DNA from 2 places in the Streptomyces sp. NPDC006476 genome. Region 1 is predicted to be linked to the other one. Evidence: riboswitches for the same ligand, from Rfam matches in the RefSeq annotation. Region 1 holds a riboswitch; the other holds the start of a gene.

Evidence for each region. A riboswitch is a leader RNA that binds a small molecule or an ion and turns the genes downstream of it on or off. The one in region 1 is predicted to bind cyclic di-AMP.
Region 2: it holds a riboswitch for cyclic di-AMP, as region 1 does, so the genes downstream of both, ABZZ74_RS20135 (LysM peptidoglycan-binding domain-containing M23 family metallopeptidase) here and ABZZ74_RS36270 (M23 family metallopeptidase) in region 1, are expected to answer to the same signal.

What each region holds. Positions count from the first base shown of each region.
Region 1 covers NZ_JBEXPK010000044.1:22,006-26,210, reverse strand. The annotation lists gene ABZZ74_RS36285 (MarR family transcriptional regulator) at 1-123, opposite strand, end outside; gene ABZZ74_RS36280 (dihydrofolate reductase family protein) at 220-1,350, shown strand; tRNA gene ABZZ74_RS36275 (tRNA-Met) at 1,442-1,515, shown strand; cyclic di-AMP (ydaO/yuaA leader) riboswitch at 1,761-1,918, shown strand; gene ABZZ74_RS36270 (M23 family metallopeptidase) at 1,930-2,952, shown strand; gene ABZZ74_RS36265 (aldo/keto reductase) at 3,050-3,994, shown strand.
Region 2 covers NZ_JBEXPK010000016.1:161,040-165,244, forward strand. The annotation lists gene ABZZ74_RS20130 (SGNH/GDSL hydrolase family protein) at 1-447, opposite strand, end outside; gene ABZZ74_RS20135 (LysM peptidoglycan-binding domain-containing M23 family metallopeptidase) at 717-1,661, opposite strand; cyclic di-AMP (ydaO/yuaA leader) riboswitch at 1,666-1,824, opposite strand; gene ABZZ74_RS20140 (alpha-galactosidase) at 2,130-4,202, opposite strand.

The DNA.
Region 1 (4,205 bases):
CAGGTGGGGCATGCCGGCGTCCTGCTGGAGCTGCCGGTCGATCGCGTCCTCGACGAGGAACGTCGCCGCGATGTACGCGCGCCAGGCGCGCTGCTCCTTCGGGGTGAGCCAGCGAGTCGTCATGCCACCAGTGTAGGTTTGTTTCAAACTTGAACCAAGAGTGGCCGTTCAGCGCCTTGTGCCGAGCGTGCCGTCCGTCACGAGCCGGGGAGCGCGTCGATGCCCCACCCGTACGTCCTGCTGTCCGCCGCCGTCTCCCTCGACGGCTACCTCGACGACACCGGACCCGAGCGCCTGCTGCTGTCGTCCCCGGCCGACTTCGACCGCGTCGACGAGGTACGGGCCTCCGCCGACGCCATTCTGGTCGGCGCCGGCACGATCCGCGCCGACAACCCGCGGTTGCTGGTCAACTCGCCCGAGCGCCGCGCCGCCCGCGTCGCCTCGGGTCGGCCCGAGTACCCGCTCAAGGTCACCGTCAGCGGCTCGGGCGAGCTGGATCCGGCGGCGAGGTTCTGGCACACGGGCGGCGACAAGGTCGTCTACACGACCGACAAGGGGGGCGAACGGGCCCGCGCGCTCGGGATCGCCGCCGACGTCGTCCCGCTCGGACCCGACCTCGACTGGCGCCGGCTGCTGGAGCATCTGCACGACGTCCGGGGTGTGCGGCGACTCATGGTCGAGGGCGGCGGGCGCATCCACACCCAACTGCTCCAGCAGGGCCTCGCGGACGAGCTCCAGCTCGTGCTCGCCCCCCTGTTCGTGGGCGACGCCGACGCGCCCCGCCTCTTCGGCCCGGGCGGCTACCAGGGCGGACGGCTCAGGCTGGTGGAGAGCCGGCGGATCGAGGACGTGGTCCTCATGCGCTACGAGCCCACCGCCCCCGGCACCGGCCCGCTGGCCTCCGCCGCCGACCACCATTGGCTCCGCCTCGCCTGCGACCTGGCGGCCCAGTGCCCGCCCTCGCGGACCGCGTTCAGCGTCGGCGCGGTGGTCGTCGCCGCAGACGGCACCGAGCTGGCCCGCGGCCACTCCCGCGAGGCCGGCGACCCCGTGGTCCACGCGGAGGAGGCGGCCCTGGCCAAGCTCGACCCGGCCGATCCGAGGCTCGCGACCGCGACGGTCTACAGCAGCCTGGAGCCCTGCGCCCACCGCGCGTCCCGTCCCAAGCCGTGCGCCCGGCTGATCCTGGAGGCGGGGGTACGGCGGGTGGTGACCGCGTGGCGGGAGCCGGACACGTTCGTGGAGGCCGCCGACGGCAGCGGTCTGCTGGCGTCGCGGGGCGTCGAGGTGGTCGTAGTGCCCGAGTACGAGGGGCGGGCGAAGGCGCCGAACGCCCATCTGCCGGGCTGAAAAACGCAGGTGGAGCGGGGGCGGACGCGGGGGCGGACGGAAACCCTGGTGCTGGGCGTCCCGCGGATGGCGTATGCTGGTCTCACAACGACGCGGGGTGGAGCAGCTCGGTAGCTCGCTGGGCTCATAACCCAGAGGTCGCAGGTTCAAATCCTGTCCCCGCTACTGAAGGCCGAGGGCCGGAGTCCAGTGACTGGATTCCGGCCCTCGGTGTTTCCCGTTTCCCTGACCGTCACTCCCCATGCAGAACCCGGGGCAAGGTCAACTCGCCCGATTTTCACCGGTCATGGCCCGAACGTCCGCGCCAAAAACGTTTAATGATCAAGCCGAACTGCTTGGAAACCCCACCCCGGGTCTATTAACGTTCGATAACGCAGCGCGGTCGTCCCAGCCGTCACAAGAGGCGGCTCCGTGCGCACGCGCCGAATCCCGCAAGGGAACCGGGGAACCACCACCCTGGGGTGAATCGCGCGGAAACCGCCGTGGACCCACGGCAGGTTTACGCGCGTAGGAGACCTTCCTGCTCCGAACCCGTCAGCTAACCCGGTAGGCGAGAAGGAAGGAAAGGAGCACGCCCACGTGGCGTCCAACCCGCCTGCCCCGGCAGCCCCGTTCGTGCCGGGCACCCGGCCCTTCGGCTTCGGCTCCAGCGACGACGAGGGCCAGTGGGAGGAGTGGAACCCCACCGAGGAGTCCCTCCGCCCGGTACGCGGCCGGCACCGTGTCTCCAGGCAGCGCGGCGGGGGACTCGCCCGCAGCTCCACGGTTCTCGGTGTCGGTGTCATAGCCGCCGTCGGCGCGGGCGGCATGGCCAGCGCCAACACCGGCAAGCCGCCGGTGTCCATCTCCCTGCCCGACCTTGCCTCCGTCGCCCATGTGTTCGACGCTGGCTCCGACGCGCCCAAGGGCTCCGCGACCGCGCTCAGCGCCGTCGGGGTGAGCACCAAGGACACCGAGCAGGGCGCCCGGGACGCCGGTGAGGCGCTGCGCGACCGCATCATGGCGCAGGCCGAGTCGCAGCAGGTCCAGCTCGACAGCAAGGCCCAGTCGGCCACCGAGGCGGCCCTCGCCAAGCAGATCGACGATGCGGCCGCCAAGGCGGAGAAGGACGCGGCGGCCAAGGCGCAGGCCGCCAAGGAGAAGGCGGAGGCGGCGGCCAAGAAGGCGGCCGAGGACGCCAAGCTCGCCGAACTCGCCAAGCAGTACAAGCTGCCGGTCGTCTCCTACACGATCACCGGCACCTTCGGTCAGGCCGGTTCCATGTGGTCCTCCGGCTACCACACGGGCCTCGACTTCGCCGCGCCGACGGGCACGCTCATCAAGGCCATCCACTCCGGCACCATCACGGAGGCCGGCTGGGCGGGGTCGTACGGCTACCGCACGATCCTCACCCTCGACGACGGCACCGAGCTGTGGTTCTGCCACCAGTCCTCGATCAGCGTCAGCGTCGGCCAGAAGGTCGCCACCGGTGACGTCATCGGCCGGATCGGCGCCACGGGCAACGTGACCGGCGCGCACCTGCACCTCGAGGTCCACCCGAACGGGCAGGCCACCGGCATCGACCCGATGACCTGGCTGCGCAGCAAGGGCCTCAACCCCTGACAGCGGCACCGCCCCGGAACGGCCGCCTCCGATTGTTTACGGGAAGTTTGCGGCCGTTCCGGAAGAGGAATCTCCGGGGCGGGCGTTGACCATACACATGACTTCTCTGCGCAAACTCGGCTCCTCCGACCTCGAGGTCTTCCCGCTCTCCCTCGGTGGCAACGTCTTCGGCTGGACCGCCGACGAGGCCACGTCCTTCGCCGTCCTCGACGCCTACGCGGCCGCGGGCGGCAACTTCCTCGACACCGCCGACGGCTACTCCGCCTGGGTCCCCGGCAACCAGGGCGGCGAGTCCGAGACGATCATCGGCAAGTGGGTCAAGGCCCGCGGCAACCGGTCCGACGTCGTCATCGCGACCAAGGTGAGCCAGCACCCCGAGTACCAGGGGCTGTCGGCCGCCAACATCAAGGCCGCCGCCGACGCCTCGCTGCGCCGCCTCGACACGGACTACATCGACCTGTACTACACGCACTTCGATAAGCCGGAGATTCCCGTCGAGGAGATCATCGGGGCGCTCGACGAGCTGGTGACGGCGGGCAAGGTGCGGGCGATCGGCGCGTCCAACATCTCCACCGAACGGCTCGCGGCGTCCCTGGAGTTCTCCGACCGGGAGGGCCTCGCCAAGTACGTGGCGCTGCAGCCGCAGTACAACCTGGTCTCCCGCGACACCTACGAGGGACCGCTGCAGGACCTCGCCGCGCGCTACGGCCTCGCCGCCGTCCCCTACTACGCCCTGGCGTCCGGCTTCCTCACCGGCAAGTACCGCCCCGGCACGACGGTCGACAGCCCTCGCGCGGGCGGCGCCGCCAAGCACCTGGAGACGGAGCGCGGCCAGCGGGTCCTCAAGGCGCTGGACGAGATCGCCGAGGCCCACGACGCCCCGATCCCCACGATCGCCCTGGCCTGGCTCGCGGCCCAGCCCACGGTGGTGGCCCCCATCGCCAGCGCCCGCACCGTGGACCAGCTCCCGGCCCTCCTGGGAGTGGCCGACGTGACGTTGACGGACCCCGAGATCAGCCGCTTGACGGAGGCTTCGGCCTGAGGATGCCGGGGGCGGCCAGCTTGGTAGGGGTGTCGGTCTGAGGTTGCCGGGGTCGGCCCGCTTGGTGGGGGTGTCGGTCTGAGGAATTCCGAGCGGGTGTCGGTGGCGGAGGCCTCGGCTTGATGCGGGCCGGCCGGAATGTTGCTGATCGATGCCTCCGCCGGACCGGCTGTCGGCTCCTTCTGCCGTCGGCTTGGTCCGTCGTCGGCCT
Region 2 (4,205 bases), on a different contig from region 1:
GCCGTACCGGTCGGCGATGGCCCGGACATGTCCGTTGTAGGTGGCGATCTTGCCGCGCAGATGCTTGAGCACGGGCACGCCACGAGTGTCGAAGCCGGTCGTCACCATGACGGTGCCGGCGGCCCCGGTGAGCCGGGCGACCGCACGCTCGAAGCGCTCGGCGACCTCGTCCGGGTCGGTGCCGGGCCGGATGATGTCGTTGCCGCCGGCACAGAAGGAGACCAGGTCCGGGGCGAGTTCCTCGGCCTGCGGAACCTGGTCCGCCACGATCTGGTCGAGCAGCTTGCCGCGCACGGCGAGGTTGGCGTAGGCGAAGTCGCCTTCGGGCCGCCGGTCCGCGAGCAGCACGGCGAACCGGTCCGCCCAGCCGACCATGGCTCCGTCGGGGCCGGGATCGCCGACGCCCTCGGTGAAGCTGTCCCCCACCGCGACGTACGACCCGATCACTGTCCTGCTGTCTCTGCTGTCACTTTTCGAATCGTCTGCCACGGCGGCCATGATTCACCTTCTAATGTGACCTACGCGACCGTAAGAAAGGGTTGACGGTCGGTGAGATAAGCCACGTCCAAAGGGTTGGGCAAGGCAGGAATAACTCTCGGATCGCCGATGTTGAGCGGTCGATCGCCGGACGGCGAAATCTCTGCAACACCGAAGGCCGGACCCGGGGATCGGGGTCCGGCCTTCGGCGGCGTGTGGGGCGCGCGGTCGGCGGGGGGTCAGCCGACGGCGACGCCCTTGGAACGGAGGTAGGCGACGGGGTCCACGTCGGAGCCGTAGTCCGGCGTGGTGCGGATCTCGAAGTGCAGGTGCGGGCCCGTCACGTTGCCGGTCGCACCGGAGAGACCCAGCTGCTGGCCCGCGCTCACGCTCTGGCCGACCGAGACGGAGATCTGGGAGAGGTGGCCGTACTGCGCGTAGTGGCCGTCGGCGAGTTTGATGACGACCTGGTTGCCGTACGCACCGCCCCATCCGGCGGTGACGACCGTGCCCGCGCCCACGGCCTTGACCGGGGTGCCGGTCGGGACGACGAAGTCGACGCCGGTGTGGTAGCCGCTGGACCACATGCTGCCGGCGACGTGGTAGCCGGTGCCGATGGTGCCGCCGGTCACCGGGAGGGTGAAGCCGGTGCTGGTCGACTCGGCGGCCTGGGTGGCCTTCGTCGCCTTCGTCGCCTTCGACACCTTCGACGCCTTCGACGCGGAGGAAGCGCTCGACGAGGCGGAGGAGGAGGCAGCGGAGGTGGAGGACTTGGTGGCGCCGGTCGTCGCCTTGCCGCCGAGGGTGAGCTTGAGGCCCGGGTGGATCAGCGACGGGTCGTCGCCGACGGCCTGGCGGTTGTCCGCGTACAGCTTCTGCCAGCCGCCCCGGACGTGCTGCTCGTCGGCGATCTTCGCGAGGTAGTCGCCGGCCCGGACCGAATAGGTGCGCACACCCGTGTTGTTGGCGTTCGCCTTCTTCTCGGTCGCCTTCTTCTCGGCGGCCGGAAGCGACTGGACGGTCTTTTCGGAAACCGACTGGGAAGCCGACTGCGCGGTGGCCGCGTGGGCTCCGGTGGCCCCTATGAGCGGGAGGGCGAGAGCGGCGCCGCCGGTTCCGGCGACGGCGATGGAACGGGTGAAGCGCTTGGGCTTCGGGCGGCGGTGCTTACCCTTCGCGGGCATGGCGAATTCCTCTCCGTCGCCTGCGAGGTGAGCTGTCGGGTGCGGGCTGGAGATGCCCGGCCGCGCTTTTCGGCGCGGCTTTACCCCTAGCCGTTCCGGAGACCGGAACAGGCGTCGTACCTGTGGGTCCCCCGCTCCTGCCGTTCACGGGTGAGTTGTGCGGGCTCCGGGCGGCGGCAGGATTGGGCGTCCGTCCGGATTGGTGGCGAACGTAAGCGACCAGGACGCAAAGGGACAAGCGGCGGTTCCCCGTGCATGCGTTTCTGCTGATCGACTGTGGGAATTCACGGTCACCCTCCGTGAATTACAGTTCCACCCCTTTGTCCAAAGCCCCTTGAAACCCTTATGAATTACGTGAACATGACGCGCCACGCACCGTCACGGATATGACGCTCCTCACGTGACGGTGCTCCAGCATTCCCCATTCCAGAGCGAGTTGGAATGAAGACACCAATTCGGACAGAAGACTCAGATGCCACGGAGTCGGATGACTTTCGCATCGAGGTCGCCGCGCAGCGCGGTGTCCAGCCCGTGATGCAGCAGTACGGCCCCACGGTGAATTTCGCCCGTTTCAGGGCATTCGTAGGAGGCTGTCGGGTCGAGTCCGCGCAGTCGCAGTGCCGGTACGGGCTCGCCGTAACTCTGTGCCTGGAGCCAGGCCAGGACGACCGACTCGTCGCCGCGCACGTACTGCACGGCGCTGAGCCCGCCCGTCGGGGGCCGCAGCCGGTGGAGGTCGCCGTGCTGCACCAGGGGCCGGATCTCCTTGTAGAGGCTCACCCAGTCACCGGCTTCGGCGAGCTCCTCCTCGGTCCACTGGGTGAGGTCTCCGCCGACGCCCAGCACACCCGCCATGGCGCTGACGAACCGGAAGCGCAGGGAGCTGACCCGGTCGTTGAGCTGGGTGTTGGGACTGTCGGTGACCCAGGCGGCCATCACACGCGCGGGGTGGATCTGGCTGAAGCCGTGCTGGATGGCGAGCCGGTCGAGCGGGTCGGTGTTGTCGGAGGTCCACACCTGGTCGGTACGGCTCATGATGCCGAGGTCGATCCGGCCGCCACCGCCCGAGCACGACTCGAAGACGACGTCCGGGTGGGCCGCCCGCAGCCGGTCCAGCAGCGCGTACAGCGCGCGGACGTGGTCGACCCACAGGCGCTGCGGGTAGGGGTCGCCGGGCCAGCCGGCGTCGGTGAAGCAGCGGTTGAAGTCCCACTTGACGTAGTCGACGGGGGCGCTGGACAGGAGCGTGTCGAGCTGCTGCCAGAGGTACTCCTGGACGTCCTCGCGGGCCAGGTTCAGTACGAGCTGGTTGCGGAACTCCGTGCGCCTGCGGCCCGGCTGGAACTGCACCCAGTCGGGGTGGGCGCGGTAGAGGTCGCTGTCCGGGTTCACCATCTCGGGCTCGACCCAGATGCCGAACTGCATACCGAGGGTGTGCACGTAGTCGGCGAGCGGCGCCAGGCCCTTGGGGAAGCGGTCGGGGTTGGGCGTCCAGTCGCCGAGCCCGGCACGGTCGCTGGTGCGCTTGCCGAACCAGCCGTCGTCGACGACGAACAGCTCGACGCCGATGGCGGCGGCCCGGCGGGCGAGCGCCCCCTGCTGCTCCTCGGAGATGTCGAACTCCGTGGCCTCCCAGGAGTTGAACAGCACCGGCCGGTCCCGGTCCGCGTCCGGGATGACGTAGGCGCGCTGGTAGGCGTGCCAGGCGCGGCTCGCGCCGCCGAAGCCGCCGTCGCTCCACAGCCCGGCGAAGACGGGGGTGGTGTACGACTCCCCCGCGCCCAGGAGCAGCAGCCCGGAGTCGTCGTACCCGGCGCCGCCGGTGATCTGCACCCGCGCGTCCGGGAGCTGCGCCACCGCGATCCGCCAGGAACCGGACCAGCCGAGCGCGCAGCCGTAGACCTCGCCGCGCTCCTCGGTGGCGTCGGTGTCGAGGGCGACCCAGGGCAGGTGCTGATGCCCGGTGTGGCCGCGGCGGCTGCCGATGACCTTCTCGCCGTGGGTGAGCGGCGCGGCGGTCAGCAGGGACTCGGCGGCCCAGCGGCCGTGCAGCTGGGAGAGCCGCCAGCCCTCGCGGTCGGGCAGCGTCCAGGTGGCGGCGTCGGCGCGCAGCAGCTCCAGGGGCGCCGGTCCCTCGTTGTCGAGGCTCACCCAGCGTTCCACGACGTCGTGCCGCATGCGGTAGTGCAGCGTGATGACGAGCCCGCCGTCACGGAAGCGCAGCCGCAGATGGTCGCCCTCCGCCTCGTGCGCCTCGAAGCGCCACTCGGTGCCGCGCCGCTCCTCGGTGCGCACGGACAGGGCGGGCCGCGCGAACCGGGGACCACCCTCGACCGGGTACTCCTCGCGGCCGTCCAGCGGCGACTCGAAGGGCCGGTAGACCGGCAGCGGGCGGACTGCGAGCGCCTCGGCGTCCGCGAGCGCGATCCGCGGGCCCCAGTGCAGGTGCAGCAGCTCGCCGTCCTCGGTCAGATGGACGGCGTACCCGCTGGCCGGACCGGTCAGGAGCCAGGTACGGCCGTTGTCGGAGATCTCCAGCATCAA